2 regions of the Massilia sp. CFBP9012 genome follow, and region 1 is predicted to be linked to the other one. Evidence: predicted binding sites of a transcription regulator. Region 1 holds the regulator's gene; the other holds the start of a gene.

Evidence for each region. Region 1 encodes LexA, which represses DNA repair genes until DNA is damaged. Its sites were predicted from a motif close to ACTGTATNNNNATACAGT; they were not measured.
Region 2: a site for LexA is predicted at 4,740-4,757, ahead of SOM61_RS09670 (putative DNA modification/repair radical SAM protein). Genes of this name have one in related genera too.

The regions. Positions count from the first base shown of each region.
Region 1 is NZ_JAXCWM010000002.1:34,453-42,265, reverse strand. It holds gene SOM61_RS02875 (cystathionine gamma-synthase family protein) at 1-1,087, shown strand, start outside; gene SOM61_RS02870 (tetratricopeptide repeat protein) at 1,208-1,924, shown strand; gene lexA (transcriptional repressor LexA) at 2,057-2,686, opposite strand; gene rpsF (30S ribosomal protein S6) at 2,970-3,368, shown strand; gene priB (primosomal replication protein N) at 3,411-3,701, shown strand; gene rpsR (30S ribosomal protein S18) at 3,731-4,021, shown strand; gene rplI (50S ribosomal protein L9) at 4,053-4,505, shown strand; gene SOM61_RS02840 (replicative DNA helicase) at 4,615-6,012, shown strand; gene SOM61_RS02835 (DUF47 domain-containing protein) at 6,083-6,709, shown strand; gene SOM61_RS02830 (inorganic phosphate transporter) at 6,733-7,743, shown strand.
Region 2 is NZ_JAXCWM010000005.1:129,277-137,089, forward strand. It holds gene SOM61_RS09655 (HDOD domain-containing protein) at 1-865, shown strand, start outside; gene SOM61_RS09660 (putative bifunctional diguanylate cyclase/phosphodiesterase) at 874-3,087, shown strand; gene SOM61_RS09665 (tetratricopeptide repeat protein) at 3,094-4,665, shown strand; gene SOM61_RS09670 (putative DNA modification/repair radical SAM protein) at 4,770-5,999, shown strand; gene SOM61_RS09675 (UdgX family uracil-DNA binding protein) at 5,996-7,546, shown strand; gene SOM61_RS09680 (TraB/GumN family protein) at 7,666-7,813, shown strand, end outside.

The DNA of each region.
Region 1 (7,813 bases):
GGAGCCGGGCTTTCGCTACGGCCGCCAGGGCAACCCGACGGTGTCGGCCCTGGAAGACAAGATCAGCAAGATGGAAGACGGCGTCGCCACCCTGTGCTTCGGCACCGGCATGGCGGCGATCGGCGCGCTGTTCCAGGCATTGTTGAAAGCCGGCGACCACATCGTGTCGTCGAGCTTCCTGTTCGGGAACACCAACAGCCTGTGGCAGACGGTGGCGGGGCAGGGCGTCGACGTCGCTTTCGTCGATGCCACCGACGTGGCCCAGGTCGAAGCGGCCTTGACCCCGAACACCCGCCTGGTGTTCGTCGAGACCATCGCCAATCCGCGCACGCAAGTGGCGGACCTGGCCCGCATCGGCGAACTGTGCCGTGCACGCGGCATCCTGTACGTGGTCGACAACACGATGACCACGCCCTGGCTGTTCCGTCCGAAAGACGTGCATGCCGGGCTGGTGGTCAATTCGCTGACCAAGTCGATCGGCGGCCACGGCATCGCACTGGGCGGCGCGCTGACCGATACCGGCCTGTTCGACTGGGCCGCGTATCCGAACATCGCCCAGAACTTCAGGAAGCAGGCGTCAGGTGCGCAAGGCATGGCCCAGCTGCGGGCCAAGGCGCTGCGCGACTTCGGCGCCGCGCTGGGGCCGGAAGCGGCGCACCACATCGCGGTCGGCGCCGAGACGCTGGCCCTGCGCATGGAGCGTACCTGCGCCAATGCGCTGGCCCTGGCGACGATGCTCGAAGCCGACGAGCGCGTCGCTGCGGTGCATTATCCGGGCCTGGCCTCGCACCCGCAGCACGCGATCGTCGATGCGCTGTTCCGCTCCGGCGGCTCGCTGTTGAGCTTCGAGCTGAAACAAGACATCGACCCGTTCGACTACCTGAACCGCCTCAAACTGGCGATCCCGGCCTCGAACCTGGGCGACAACCGCACTCTCGTGATTCCGGTGGCGCACACGATCTTCTTCGAAATGGGTCCCGAGCGGCGCGCCAGCATGGGCATCGCGGAAGGCTTGATCCGGGTGTCGGTGGGCATCGAGGACACCGATGACCTGGTCGGCGACTTCCGCCAGGCGCTGGATGCGTAAAGCGGGGTAAAACTGTCCTGACAGGGCCGGCAATTGCCGGCCCTGTCATTTTTGCGGTTGAGTCAAGCTGTAAAACACGGCTATCATGGACTTTTACCAGCCCAGCCTTACGGTATGCCCATGAAACGATTCCTGTCCTGCCTGTCCCTCGCGGTGTCTGTCGCGTTCAGTGGCGCCGCCTTCGCCGGCGAGCTCGAGGATGCCAATGCCCTGTTCGAGAAAAAAGACTTTGCGGGCGCGCTCAAGCTGTACACCAAGCTGGCCAATGCCGGCAACCCACAAGCCCAGCAGCAGCTGGGCCAGATGTACTGGTATGGCGAGGCCGGCGCGGTCGACGAGGCCAAGGCAAAGGAGTTGTTTGAAAAGTCGGCCGCCAAGGGCAACAAGGTGGCCGCCGACTCGCTCGTGATCATGCAGCAGCGCGTCGAACGCCGCGCCGAGATCGATTACTGGATCAAGGGCTACGATGGCGCCGAGCTGCAGGCCGGCGAGTACCGCTGCCCGTCGCCGCGCATCCCGCCGGTGTCGAAGGTGAATGACGAGATCGAGCGCGTGAACAAGGCCGTGACCGGCTGGCAGGATTGCTACAACAAGATGGTGACCAACCTGAACACGCAATCGCCGCTGACCAAGCGCATCCCGCCCGACATCGCCAAGCTGATGAACAAGCAGGAAACCGACGCCTCGACCGCCTACCTGGAGCAGGTGCGCCAGAACATCGCCGAGGGAGCGAAAGTCAATTCGAAGATGGTATTGGCCGATTTCGCCGCATGGCGCAGCGCGACCGAAGCGTATGTGGACCAGCACAATGCGGTGGTCAACAAGGCCAAGCAGTAAAGACTGCCTATAAACGTCGTTCCCGCGAAGGCGGGAACCCAAGTTGCTCGCGCTAACGCTGCGTCAGATCGTATTGGCAACGCACATGACTTGGGTTCCCGCCTGCGCGGGAACGACGGATCGACGGCTATATCAGTTCCAGCTGCGCATCAACCCCACCGCCAGACCCTCGAGCGCGAACTCTTCGTCGGGCGTGACTTCGATGATCTTGAAGTCGGGGTTCTCGGGCAGCAGTTCGACCAGGTCGCCCGTCTTGCGGTAGCGCTTGACGGTGACTTCTTCGCCCAGGCGGGCGACGACGATCTGGCCGTTCTTGGCGCTGTCGATCTTCTTGACCGCCAAAAAGTCGCCATCCATGATGCCGGCGTCGCGCATCGACCAGCCTTTTACCTTGAGTAAAAAGTCGGGCCGCGCCGCGAACATCGCGGTGTCGACGTTATAGGTCGCTTCGACGTGCTCTTGCGCGAGGATCGGATTGCCGGCGGCGACGCGGCCGACCAGCGGCAGCGACATCAGGGAGGGCGGCGGCATAGGGATCTGCTCGACGCTGGCGCCGACCAGGCGGATGCCGCGCGAGGTGCCCGGCGAAATCTCGATCGCACCCTTGCGCGCCAGGGCTTGCAGGTGTTCTTCGGCCGCATTGGCCGAGCGGAAGCCCAGTTCGGCCGCGATTTCGGCCCGGGTCGGAGGGAAACCCGTGTTCTCGATCGCTTCCTTGATCAGGTTAAGGATCTGTTCTTGCCTTGCAGTGAGCTTGAGCATAAATATCTTGCGAAACGGGTTGGTAGAGATAGACTGTATTTTTGTACAGTATTCTGCTATACGCAAGGGATATACACGAAAAAGCGCAAAAAAAGCGCACGCAACACGGAAAATACGCTTCCTGCAAGGGTAATTGTCGAGTGAGAGTGGCGCGCGGACGAAGCGCTTGACAGCCAGGTTCCCATTTTGCCCATTTCACGCTATACTAGCTGGCTGTTCCCTTCCCACACTCGTCTTGACGCCGAGGTGGGCATTTATGTAAAACGTCCTCAAGGAGTATTGCATGCGTCATTATGAAATCGTTTTTATCGTCCACCCGGACCAGAGCGAGCAAGTCCCGGCGATGATCGAGCGTTACAAGACCACGGTGACCAGCCGCGGCGGTAACATCCATCGCGTCGAAGACTGGGGCCGCCGTCAAATGGCTTACCAGATCCAGAAGCTGCCAAAAGCACACTACATCTGCCTGAACATCGAATGCGACAACGAGACCCTGGTCGAGCTGGAAACCGCATTCAAGTTCAATGATGCCGTTCTGCGTCATCTGACCGTCAAGATGAAGAAAGCAGAAACCGCACCGTCGCCGATGATGAAATCGGTGCAGCGCGAAGACGCAGCCAAGAGCCACCGTGCAGAAGCCGCTGCTCCTGCAGCCGCTGCTCCAGCTGCTGCCGCTGCCTAAGTTTTTCCCAGGAATTTCGTAGAACCATAGCAGTCGAATCGGGTGAACCAGCTCCAGCTCGTGGCGACCATCGCCGAGCGTGATGTCCTGCGCTACACCCCGGCCGGCGTGCCGATCGTTTCAGCCGTCTTGCTGCACAGTTCGCAGCAAAGAGAGGCCGGGATCGACAGGCTGGTCGAGTTCGAAGTCCCCGCGTTCGCCGCGGGCGAGATTTCGGGCAGGTTCGGCAGCGCCGAACTCGGCGCCAGCTACCGGTTCGATGGATTCCTTGCACGGAAAAACCGCAACAGCAAAGCCCTGGTGTTTCACATCATTGATTTCAGTGCCGCTTAACCGGCAATTTAGATATACAGGAGCCTCAAATGGCATTCGGTAAAAAGTTCGACAAAAACAAAGCTAAAGAAAAACTCAAGCGCAAACAGCAGAATCCGCTGTTCAAGCGCAAGAAATTCTGCCGCTTCACCGCCGCTGGTGTTGAGCAGGTTGACTACAAAGACGTCGACACCCTGAAGGACTTCGTCCAGGAAAACGGCAAGATCATGCCAGCACGTCTGACCGGCACCAAGGCGCACTACCAGCGTCAGGTCGACACCGCCATCAAGCGCGCCCGCTACCTGGCGCTGCTGCCGTACACCGACCTGCACCACGGTTAATCGGTTACGTCAGCTATCCTGGAGATAAAACATGCAAATCATTCTGTTGGAAAAAGTTCTCAACGTCGGCAACCTGGGCGACGTCGTCAAAGTCAAGGACGGTTACGCACGTAACTTCCTGATCCCACAAAAGATGGCTCGCCGCGCTACCGCCGGCGCCGTCGCCGAGTTCGAAGCCAAGCGCGCCGAACTGGAAAAAGCAGCCGCCGAGAAACTGGCAGCCGCCCAAGCCCAAGGCGACAAGCTGAGCGGCCTGACCGTCACCATCGGCCAGAAGGCCGGCGTCGACGGCCGTCTGTTCGGTTCGGTCACCAACGCTGACATCGCTGAAGCGCTGAGCAAGCAAGGTTTCCCGGTCGAAAAAGCTGCCGTTCGCCTGCCGACCGGCCCGCTGAAGACCACCGGCGAATTCCCGGTTGCAGTCGCACTGCACACCGACGTCGTGTCGGAAATCACCATCGCTGTCGTGGGCGAAGCTGCCTAAGCGAATGCTGAACTGAAGTAAAAGCAGTACACAAAAAAGCCGGGTTCTCCCGGCTTTTTTGCTTTTGAAACTCACCAATTATGACAGCCGTGTGACAGGAGAAGGTATAATGCCGCCCATGAACGCAGCACCCTCAGACCCGCAGATCGAAGCCCTGCGCATCCCCCCGCATTCCATCGAAGCAGAGCAGTCCGTCATCGGCGGCCTGCTGCGCGATAATGCCGCCTGGGACCGCATCGCCGACTTCATGCATGCGGAAGACTTCTACCGTTACGATCACCGCATCATCTTCGAACAGATGGTCCGCCTGATCAACGCCGGCAAGCCGGCCGACGTGATCACGGTCTACGAAGCCTGCAACCAGCTCGGCAAGGCCGAGGAGGTGGGTGGCCTGCAATACCTGAACGCGATGGCGCAGAACACGCCGTCGGCCGCCAATATCCGCCGCTACGCCGAGATCGTGCGCGACCGCGGCATCCTGCGCCAGCTGATCACCGTCGCCGACGAGATTTCCGGCAATGCCTTCAATCCGCAGGGCAAGGAAGTCAAGCAGATGCTCGACGAGGCCGAGTCGCGGATCTTCGCCATCGCCGAGCAGGGCGCCCGCGGCGCCCAGGGCTGGCTGGCGGTGCAGCCGCTGCTGACCCAGGTGGTCGAGCGCATCGACGAACTGTACTCGCGCGAGAACCAGGGCGAGATCACCGGCGTGCCGACCGGCTTCATCGACCTCGACCGCATGACGTCCGGCCTGCAGCCGGGCGACCTCGTCATCGTCGCTGGCCGCCCGTCGATGGGCAAGACCGCGTTCTCGGTGAACATCGGCGAGAACGTCGCGATCGAGGCCGGCCTGCCGGTCGCCGTGTTCTCGATGGAGATGGGCGGCACCCAGCTGGCCATGCGTATGCTCGGCTCGGTCGGCCAGCTCGACCAGCACCGCCTGCGTACCGGCCGCCTGAACGACGAGGACTGGCCGCGCCTGACGCACGCCATCCAGAAGATGAACGATGCGCAGCTGTACATCGACGAAACCCCCGCATTGAACCCGATCGAGATGCGCGCACGCGCGCGCCGCCTGGCGCGCCAGTGCGGCAAGCTCGGGCTCATCATCGTCGACTACCTGCAGCTGATGCAGGGTTCGAAGCCGGGCGACAACCGCGCGTCCGAGATCTCCGAGATCTCGCGTTCGCTGAAAGGCCTGGCCAAGGAGCTGCAGTGCCCCGTGATCGCGCTGTCGCAGCTGAACCGCTCGCTGGAACAACGCCCCAATAAACGTCCCGTGATGTCCGACTTGCGCGAATCCGGCGCTATCGAGCAGGATGCGGACGTGATCATCTTCCTGTACCGCGACGAAGTCTACAACCCGGATTCGCCCGACAAGGGCACTGCCGAGATCATCATCGGCAAGCAGCGTAACGGTCCGATTGGGGCGATTCGCCTCACCTGGATTGGCCAATACACCAAGTTTGGCAACTACAGCGGTAACCTCGCCGTTTATCAGGGCGATTAAACCGATATACAGTGTCGTCATCTGTCCACGACGGCGGCATGACCCAGAGAGAACTCCACGGAGAAAAATAATGTTTGGACGTTTCCTGCCCAAAGAGGGCAATTTCTTTGAACTGTTCAACCAACACGCGGCCTTGTGCGTGAAGGGTGCGCACGAGATGGTTGGCCTGATGACCAACTTCGATGACCTGGAAACCCGTACCCACGCGGTCGAGACCATCGAGAAGCAGGCCGACAAGATCACCTACGCCACGGTCGACCTGCTGCACAAGACCTTCATCACCCCGCTCGACCGCGACGACATCCACAAGCTGATCACGCGCATGGACGACATCCTGGACATGATGGAAGACGCGGCCCAGACCGTGTCGCTGTACGACCTGCACGCGGTCACGCCGGAAGCCAAGCGCCTGGCCGAGCTGTGCCTGTCGTGCTGCCTGAAGGTGCAGGAAGCCGTCTCGATGCTGCACGATATGGACAATGCGCCGAAGATCGTCGCCATCTGCGAAGAGATCGACCGCTTCGAGTCGGACGCCGACCACGTGATGCGCGCCGCCATGTCCAAGCTGTTCCGCGACGAACCGGACGTGCGCAACCTGATCAAGATGAAAGCGATCTACGAGATCCTGGAAACCGTTACCGACCGCTGCGAAGACGTGGCCAACATCATCGAAGGCATCATCGTCGAGAACGCGTAAGCGCCTTCGAACCGGTAACGATTATGGAAACTCTACATATCAGCATTTACGTGCTGGGCATGCTGGTCGTCCTGGCGCTGATCTTCGACTTCATGAACGGCTTCCACGACTCGGCGAACTCGATCGCCACCGTCGTGTCGACCGGCGTCCTGAAGCCGCAGCACGCCGTGGCGATGGCCGCCTTCTTCAACTTCATCGCGATCTTCGTGGTCAACATGAAGGTGGCGCAAACCATCGGCAAGGGTACCATCGACCCGAACATCGTCGATCACTATGTCATCTTCGGCGCCCTGGTCGGGGCGATCTCCTGGAACCTGATCACCTGGTACTACGGCATCCCGTCCTCGTCCTCGCATGCCCTGATCGGCGGCCTGGTCGGCGCGGCGGTCGCGAAAGCCGGTACCGGTTCGCTGATCTCCGGCGGCTTGCTCAAGACCGTGGCCTTCATCGTGGTGGCGCCGCTGCTGGGCTTCGCGCTGGGGTCGATCATCATGCTGATCGTGGCCTGGGTGTTCGTCAAGGCGACACCGCGCAAGGTCGACGGCCTGTTCCGTAAACTGCAACTGGTCTCGGCCGCGGCCTACTCGCTGGGCCACGGCGGCAATGACGCACAAAAGACCATGGGTATCATCTGGATGCTGCTGATCGCCGCCGGCTACGTCAATGCCGCCGACGCCCATCCACCGGCCTGGGTCATCATCTCGTGCTATGCCGCGATCGCCTTCGGTACGCTGTTCGGCGGCTGGCGCATCGTCAAGACCATGGGCCAGAAGATCACCAAGCTCAAACCGGTGGGCGGCTTCTGCGCCGAGACCGGCGGCGCCATGACCCTCCTGATGTCGAGCGCGTTCGGTATTCCGGTGTCGACCACGCACACCATCACCGGCGCCATCGTCGGCGTGGGCGCCTCGCAAAAGGCCTCGGCCGTGCGCTGGGGCGTGGCGGGCAATATCGTCTGGGCCTGGATCTTTACCATTCCGGCGTCGGCCTTCATGGCGGCAGTGGCGTGGTGGATCGGTACCCACATCATGTAAGAAGCGCTGGGCGCGGCGTGACCCGTTCCCTGCAGCTCTGAGACGTCGTTCCCGCGGAGGCGCACTGGTG
Region 2 (7,813 bases), on a different contig from region 1:
CGGCGGCGTGCCGGGCTGGCAGCTGCCGCATTGCCAGCGCCGCGAGCGCTTCATGCAGGCCTTCGGCGCGCAGGCCGCGAGTGCGCTGGAAAACCTGCTGCTCGAGCGCGGCCACGCGCGGCGCCAGCTGGCCAGCGTGGCCGAGGAATTCCGCGACGCCTCGCGCCGCGTGATCCACGAAGTGAACAATCCGCTGGCGATCATCAAGAACTACCTCAGTGTCCTGGATGGCAAGCTGGCGCGCCAGGAGCCGGTGGGCGGCGAGCTGTCGATCCTGAACGAAGAGATCGACCGCGTCGGCCAGCTGATCGGCAGCCTGGCCGACCAGAGGACGCCCGACGCCGTTCCGCGTCCGCTCGATGCGGCCAAGGTGGTGGACGACGTGCTGCGCCTGTTCCGCGGCAGCGGCTACGTGCCGGCCACGATCCAGGTGGTGACGCGCATGGAAGGCGATGGCGCGATCGAGGGCGATCCCGACCTGCTCAAGCAGATCCTGGTCAACCTGGTCAAGAACGCGGTCGAGGCCCTGGGCTCGCGCCCGGCGGGGCGGATCGAGATCGTCAACCGTGGCCACGTGAACCGCGAGCGCCAGGTCTACCTGGAACTCGTCGTCAGCGACAACGGCCCGGGCCTGTCGCGCGAGGTGCTGGCCAACCTGTTCGCTCCGGTCAGGAGCAGCAAGGACGGCGCCGAGGGCAGTCGTGGCCTCGGCCTGTCGATCGTCCACGGCCTGGTGCGGCAACTGGGCGGCCACATCGCCTGCCGCAGCGGCAGCGCCGGCACTTCCTTTGAAATTCTCCTGCCGGCGTGGTCCGGCGCCGGCGCGGTCCCCGCGCTGCCGGCGCGCGCCCTCGGTTCTGCTTAACCCTCACCATGAACGCGCATCCCGCCACCATGCTTCCCGGCGACCCCGCTCCTTTCTCCCAGACCCTCGAGACCGACAGCCAGCCACGCCTGCTGCTGGTCGACGACGAGCCACGCCTGCTGTCTTCGCTGTACGAACTGCTGCAGGGCCGGGGCTATCGCCTGGTCACCGCGCCGTCCGGGACCGAAGCCCTGGCCCAGCTGTCCCGCCAGCACTTTGACCTCGTCCTGCTCGACCTGCGCCTGCCCGACATCGGCGGCCACGAGATCATGGACTTCATCAACGAGAGGGGCATCGACGCCGACGTCATCGTGATGAGCGGCGAGATCGGCATCGACGCCGCGATCGGCGCGCTCAAGCGCGGCGCCTACAGCTACCTGCGCAAGCCCTACAGCCGCGAGGAGCTGCTCTCCACCGTGAGCAATGCGCTGCAGCGCCGTCGCCTGACCCTCGACAATGCGCGCATCGCGAACCAGCTCGAGAACTCCGAGAAGATGTACCGCTACCTGGTGGACTCGTCGCCGGACATCATCTATACGCTGAACCACGAGGGCCGCTTCACTTTCGTCAATGACCGCGCCTACCAGCTGCTGGGCTACACCCGCGAAGAGCTGATCGGCCAGCATTACTCGATCCTGGTGCACGAGGAAGACCTGGAGCGCGCGCGCTACGTGTTCAACGAACGCCGCGTCGACGAGCGCGCGTCGCGCAACGTCGAACTGCGGCTCAAGTGCCGTGGCGGCAATGGCCACGACCGCACCTTCAACACCACCCTGATGACGATCTCGCTCAACGCGATCGGCATGCACGTGCCGGACCAGGAAGTCAAGAAGCTCGAATTCTTCGGCACCTATGGCGTGGCGCGCGACATCACCGACCGCAAGCGCGCCGAAGAAGTCATCTCCTACCAGGCCTACCACGACATCCTGACCGACCTGCCGAACCGCATCCTGTTCAAGGACCGCCTCGGGCTGGCCGTGATCCAGGCCAAGCGCAAGCAGACCGAGCTCGCGGTGATGTTCATCGACCTGGATCGCTTCAAGCTGGTCAACGACACGCTGGGCCACGTGAAGGGCGACGAACTGCTGCAGCAGGCGGCCGGCCGCCTGAAGGAATGCCTGCGCAAGGGGGACACCCTGGCGCGCCAGGGCGGCGACGAATTCACCATCGTGCTGCCCGAACTGCGCGACCGCGACGACGCGCGCATGGTGGCGGATAAATTCCTGGAGGTGCTGCAGGAACCATTCGACCTGGACGGCCACGAGGTGCACATCTCGGCCTCGATCGGCATCGCGATCTATCCGAAGGACGGCGAATCGATCGACGAGCTGCTGCGCCATGCCGACATCGCGATGTACCAGGTCAAGGCGCTGGGCAAGAACGGCCACAGCTTCTACCACGACTCGATGCTCGAAGTGTCGCACCAGAAGATCGCGCTGGAACAGGCGCTGCGCCGCGCGCTCGAGCACGACGAGCTCGAGATGTTCTACCAGCCGCAAATCGACGCCATGACCGGCCGCATCACCGGCGCCGAAGCCCTGATGCGCTGGAACCATCCGACGCGCGGGCGCCTGTCGGCCGGCGAGTTCCTGCCGTTCGCCGAAGAGAACGGCCTGATGCTGCCGATCTCGGACTGGATGATCGGCGCGCTGTGCCGCGACATGCTGCAGTGGAATGCGATCGGCGGCAGCGACATTCGTCTTTCGCTCAACCTGTCGCCGCAATACCTGGACCGCGGCGATTTCTTCGAGAAGATGCGCGGCGCGCTGGCGCGCTACGGCATCTCGCCGCAGCAGATCGAGGTGGAGATCACCGAGAACATCTGCATCCGCAATCCGCAGTATGCGATCGAGCAGCTCAACAAGCTGTGCCAGCTGGGCGTGTCGATCGCGATCGATGACTTCGGCACCGGCTACTCGTCCTTGTCCTACCTGCACCGCTTCCCGATCCACACCATCAAGATCGACCAGTCCTTCGTCAAGGAGATCCACCAGGAAGACGGCCACTATCCGGTGATCCTGGCGATCATCTCGATCGCGCGCGGCCTGGGCCTGAACCTGATCGCCGAAGGCGTCGAGACCGAGGAGCAGGCGCGCTACCTGCGCGCCAACGGCTGCCTGACGATGCAGGGCTATCTGTTCTATCGCCCGATTTCGCTGCACGACTTCATGGCCGCGCTGCGCACCCAGTCGGGCGGCGCCCTGCGCGCGGTGCAGGCCTGACCGATCATGCTCGACGCCACGCTGCAATCGAGCGCCACGCCCACTTATAGCGCCGAATTCTTGCGTGTAAAGGCGCAGGCCGAGCGCGGCGTGGCCCAGGCCCAGCACAGCCTTGGCTTCATGTATGTGAGCGGCCAGGGCGTGCCGAAGAACGACGAGCTGGCGGTGGCATGGTACCGGATGGCGGCGGCATCGAACCTGGCCCAGGCCCAGTACAACCTCGGCGTGATGCTGCAGAAGGGCCAGGGCGTCGAGCAGGACTTCGGCCAGGCGGCCCACTGGTATGGGCGCGCGGCCGAGCAGGGCTATGCGCCGGCCCAGTACAACCTGGGCTGGCTGTATGCGAAAGGCCAGGGCGTGGCCAGCGACGTGGGCCAGGCGCTGCACTGGTTCAGCCAGGCGGCCGACCAGGGCGAGCCGGGCGCGCAGCACAACCTGGGCATGATGTTCGAGACCGGCAAGGGCGTGGCCCAGGACCAGGAGGCGGCGCTGCACTGGTACCGGCGCGCCGCCGAGCAGGGCTATATGCGCTCGCAGTACAACCTGGGCCTGCGCTACGACGCCGGCCAGGGCGTGGCGCGCGACGCACGCGAAGCGCTGGCCTGGATGCGCAAGGCGGCGGAGCAGGGCCATGCGCCGGCCCAGTTCAACCTCGGCCTGCGCTACGACAAGGGCCAGGACGTCGAGCAGGACAGCCGGCAGGCGATCCTGTGGTACGGCCGCGCCGGCGAGCAGGGGCATGCCAGCTCGCAGTTCAATCTCGCGCTCATCTACGACACCGGCCACGGCGTGGCGCGCGACGAGGCGCTGGCCCTGGCGTGGTACCGGCGCGCCGGAAACCAGGGCCATGCCGGCGCCCAGAACAGCCTCGGCATGCGTTATGAGCACGGACAGGGCGTGACGCGCGACGTGGCGCAGGCGGCCGCCTGGTACCGGCGCGCTGCCGAGCAGGGACTGCCGGCGGCCCAATACCAGCTGGGGCAGTTGCTCGATGCCGGTGACGGCGTCGAGCAGGATCCTGCGCAGGCGACCGAGTGGTATCGCAAGGCGGCCGAGCAGGGACACCTGCGGGCCCAGTTCGACCTGGGCCTGCGCTATGAGAGTGGCAACGGGGTCGCACAGGACAGCGCGCAGGCCCTGGCCTGGTACCGGCGCGCGGCCGGCCAGGATTACGCGCCGGCCCAGTATATGGTGGGCGCGCTGCTCGACCGGCTGGAGAGCGGTGACCCGTTCGAGGCGACCGACTGGTTCCACAAGGCGGCCGACCACAAGCACGCGCTGGCGCAGTTCGAGCTGGGGCTGCGCTACGACTGCGGCAAGGGCGTGGAGCGCGACTACGAGGCGGCCCATTTCTGGTACCTGTGCGCCGCGCGCCAGGGCCATGCGCGGGCCCAGTTCAACCTCGGCGTGATGTATGCGGCGGGGCAGGGCGCCCAGCGCGACCTGGTCGAGGCCTATGCCTGGCTGCACCGGGCCGGCGGCGCCGGCGTGGCGCCGGCCAGCGCCTACCTGGCGAAGGTCGCGAGCAGGATGGAAGCGCAACAGTTGTCCCAGGCGGAACGCTTGATTTCGGTTTGACGCACCGCATTTGAACCGCCAGCAGGCGCGCACGGCTGCGCCAGCGCACCGTGTGCGTATGCACGCCGCGCTATACTGTATGCCCATACAGTCACGCCTGCGCGATGGAACTCAACGACAAGCTCGAAATCCTGGCCGACGCGGCCAAGTACGACGCATCCTGCGCCAGCAGCGGTGCGCCCAAGCGCGGTTCCGAAGGCAAGGACGGCCTGGGCGCCACTACCGGCATGGGCATCTGCCACAGCTATACGCCGGACGGCCGCTGCGTCTCGCTGCTCAAGATCCTGCTCACCAATTTCTGCATCTACGACTGCCAGTACTGCATCAACCGGCGCACCTCGAACGTGCCGCGGGCGCGCTTCGCGGTGGACGAAGTGGTCAAGCTGACCCAGGATTTTTACCTGCGCAACTACATCGACGGCTTGTTCCTCAGCTCGGGCATCATCCAGTCGGCCGACTACACGATGGAGCAGCTGGTAGCGGTGGCGCGCCAGTTGCGCGAGGTGCACCAGTTCCGCGGCTACATCCACCTCAAGACCATCCCCGACGCCGATCCATTGCTGATCCAGGAAGCGGGCCGCTGGGCCGACCGCCTGTCGGTGAACATCGAGCTGCCGACCCACGACAGCGTGACCCGCCTCGCACCCGAGAAAAGCGTCCACACGATCAAGCTGGCGATGGGCGCGATCCGGCGCAAGCTGGACGAAAAAGCCGAGGAGCCGAAGGCGCCGGCCTTCGCGCCGGCCGGCCAGAGCACGCAGATGATCGTCGGCGCCGACGCCAGCGACGACCACACCATCCTGAACACGGCCGAGACGCTGTACGGCAGCTATAAGCTCAAGCGCGTGTACTACTCGGCCTTCAGCCCGATCCCGCAAAGCCCCGGCAGCGTGCCGCTGGCGCCGCCGCCGCTGCTGCGCGAGCACCGCCTGTACCAGGCCGACTTTCTGTTGCGCGGCTACGGCTTCACGGCCGGCGAACTGATGCCGCAGACGGGCAACCTGGCGCTGGACGTCGACCCCAAGCTGGCCTGGGCCTTGAGCAATCGCGAGCATTTTCCGATGGACCTGAACCGGGTGGATGCATCGCTGATCCCGCGCATTCCCGGCATTGGCCTGCGCAACGCCAAGCGCATCGTCGAGCTGCGCCGCCTGCGCCGCATCCGCTGGGAAGATCTATCTCGCCTGCGCTGCAGCCTCAAGAAGCTCGCGCCCTTCGTCGTCACCGCCGACTACAAGCCGGCGCAGGGAGCGACCAGTTCCGACCTGCTGCGCAAGCACATGGCCGATGCGCCGCAGCAGATGAACCTGTGGCCCGAGTTGCAGGCGGCATGAACCTGGACGCCGGCGCCGCCGCCCTGGCCGCGACCGCGGTAGCGAGCGTGCGCGCGGGCCGGCCGCTGCTGGTGGACGGTTTCACCGCATGGCGCGCGGTGGCGCGCGAACTGCTGCGCGCCGGCGTGCCGCCTGAGGCAGTAACCTGGGGGGCACCGGGCGCCGACCTGTTCTCAGGTGCGCCGGCGCCGGGCGAGGCTGCGCAGCATGGAGGCGACCTCCTGTCGTCCCAGGCGCGAGCAGACGCGCAGGCGCCTTCTAACGCAACGGCGCCGAGGCCACAAGTTCCGCGCTCCCTGATGGAGATGCTGCAGACCGCCGCCTGCTTTCGCGACCATGACCGCTGGGCCTTCCTGTACCAGGTGATCTGGCGCTGGCAGCAGGGCGAGCACGACGTGCAATCGCCCGCCGATCCCGACGGGCAGCGGCTGCACACGATGGTCAAGGGGGTGCGGCGCGAGGTACACGATATGCACGCCTACATCCGATTCCGCGAACGGCCGATCGAGGCCGGCGCGCCCCATTTCGTGGCCTGGTTCGAACCCGCCCACGATGTCTTGCCGCAGGTGGCCGAACACTTCGTCGCGCGCATGGGCAAAGTGACCTGGATGATCGCCACGCCCGACGCCAGCGTGCTGTGGGACGGCGCCACCCTGCACCATACCGGCCCCCTGATGTCGAGCGCGGCCGACCTGGATGACGCGGGCGAGGCGCTGTGGCTGACCTATTACCGCAGCATCTTCAACCCGGCGCGCCTGAACACGCAGGTCATGAACAGCCATATTCCTTCGCGCTTCTGGAAGAACCTGCCGGAAGGCGCGCTGGTGCCGTCCCTGGTGAGCCAGGCCGGCCTTGGCGCGCGCCGCATTGGCCAGGTCGAAGCGGTGGGCAGGCGCAGCGGCCGCACGATCCCGATCGAAGCCGAAAAGGCGCAGCCCGAGCGCCAGCAGCCGTCGAAGCTGGACGAGTGCCGGCGCTGCGAGCTGTGGGAACACGCAACCCAGGCGGTCGGCGGCGAAGGGCCAAAGCACGCGAAGATCATGCTCGTCGGCGAACAGCCGGGCGACCAGGAAGACCTGGCAGGGCAGCCCTTCGTCGGCCCGGCCGGCAAGCTGCTCGACCGCGTGTTCGAGCAGGCCGGCGTGGAGCGCAAGGGCGTCTACATCACCAATGCCGTCAAGCATTTCAAGTGGGAGCCGCGCGGCAAGCGGCGCCTGCACAAGACGCCGGCGCAGAAGGAGATCGAGGCCTGCCACTACTGGCTCGGGAAAGAAATCGCCACGCGACAACCCAAGGTCATCGTGGCGATGGGCGCGACCGCGCTCAAGTCGGTGCTGCAGACCGGGAGCGTGACCCTGAAGGACAAGCTGGGACGGCCGGTGCGCCATGGCGACAGCTGGGTGGTGACGATTTATCACCCGTCGTACGTGTTGCGCGTGCCGGACGAAGCGACCAAGCACGAGGCGTTTTCGGTGATGGTCGAGGGCTTGAAGCTGGCGCAGGAATTATTGGACAGGCCAGATGCGTCGGAGCCGCGGGAAGCCTGATATATGCACTTATATGCACAGTATGCGCTGTTCATGTAATTGAAACAGCCGCGTTACAGCAGGTTCGCCAACGATGCCATTGGCGTAAGATCTGGCGATTCCCATCACCGGATCATTTCATGAGCAAACTCGCCGTACCCGCTTTCTGCATATGCATGCTGACCGCTCCCGCCTGGGCGCAATCGGATGATGTGGCCGTCACGGCGCAGGCCGCCGTCGATGTTGCCGACAGCGCCGCCGAGCCGGCGCCGGAGCAGATCCACGTCG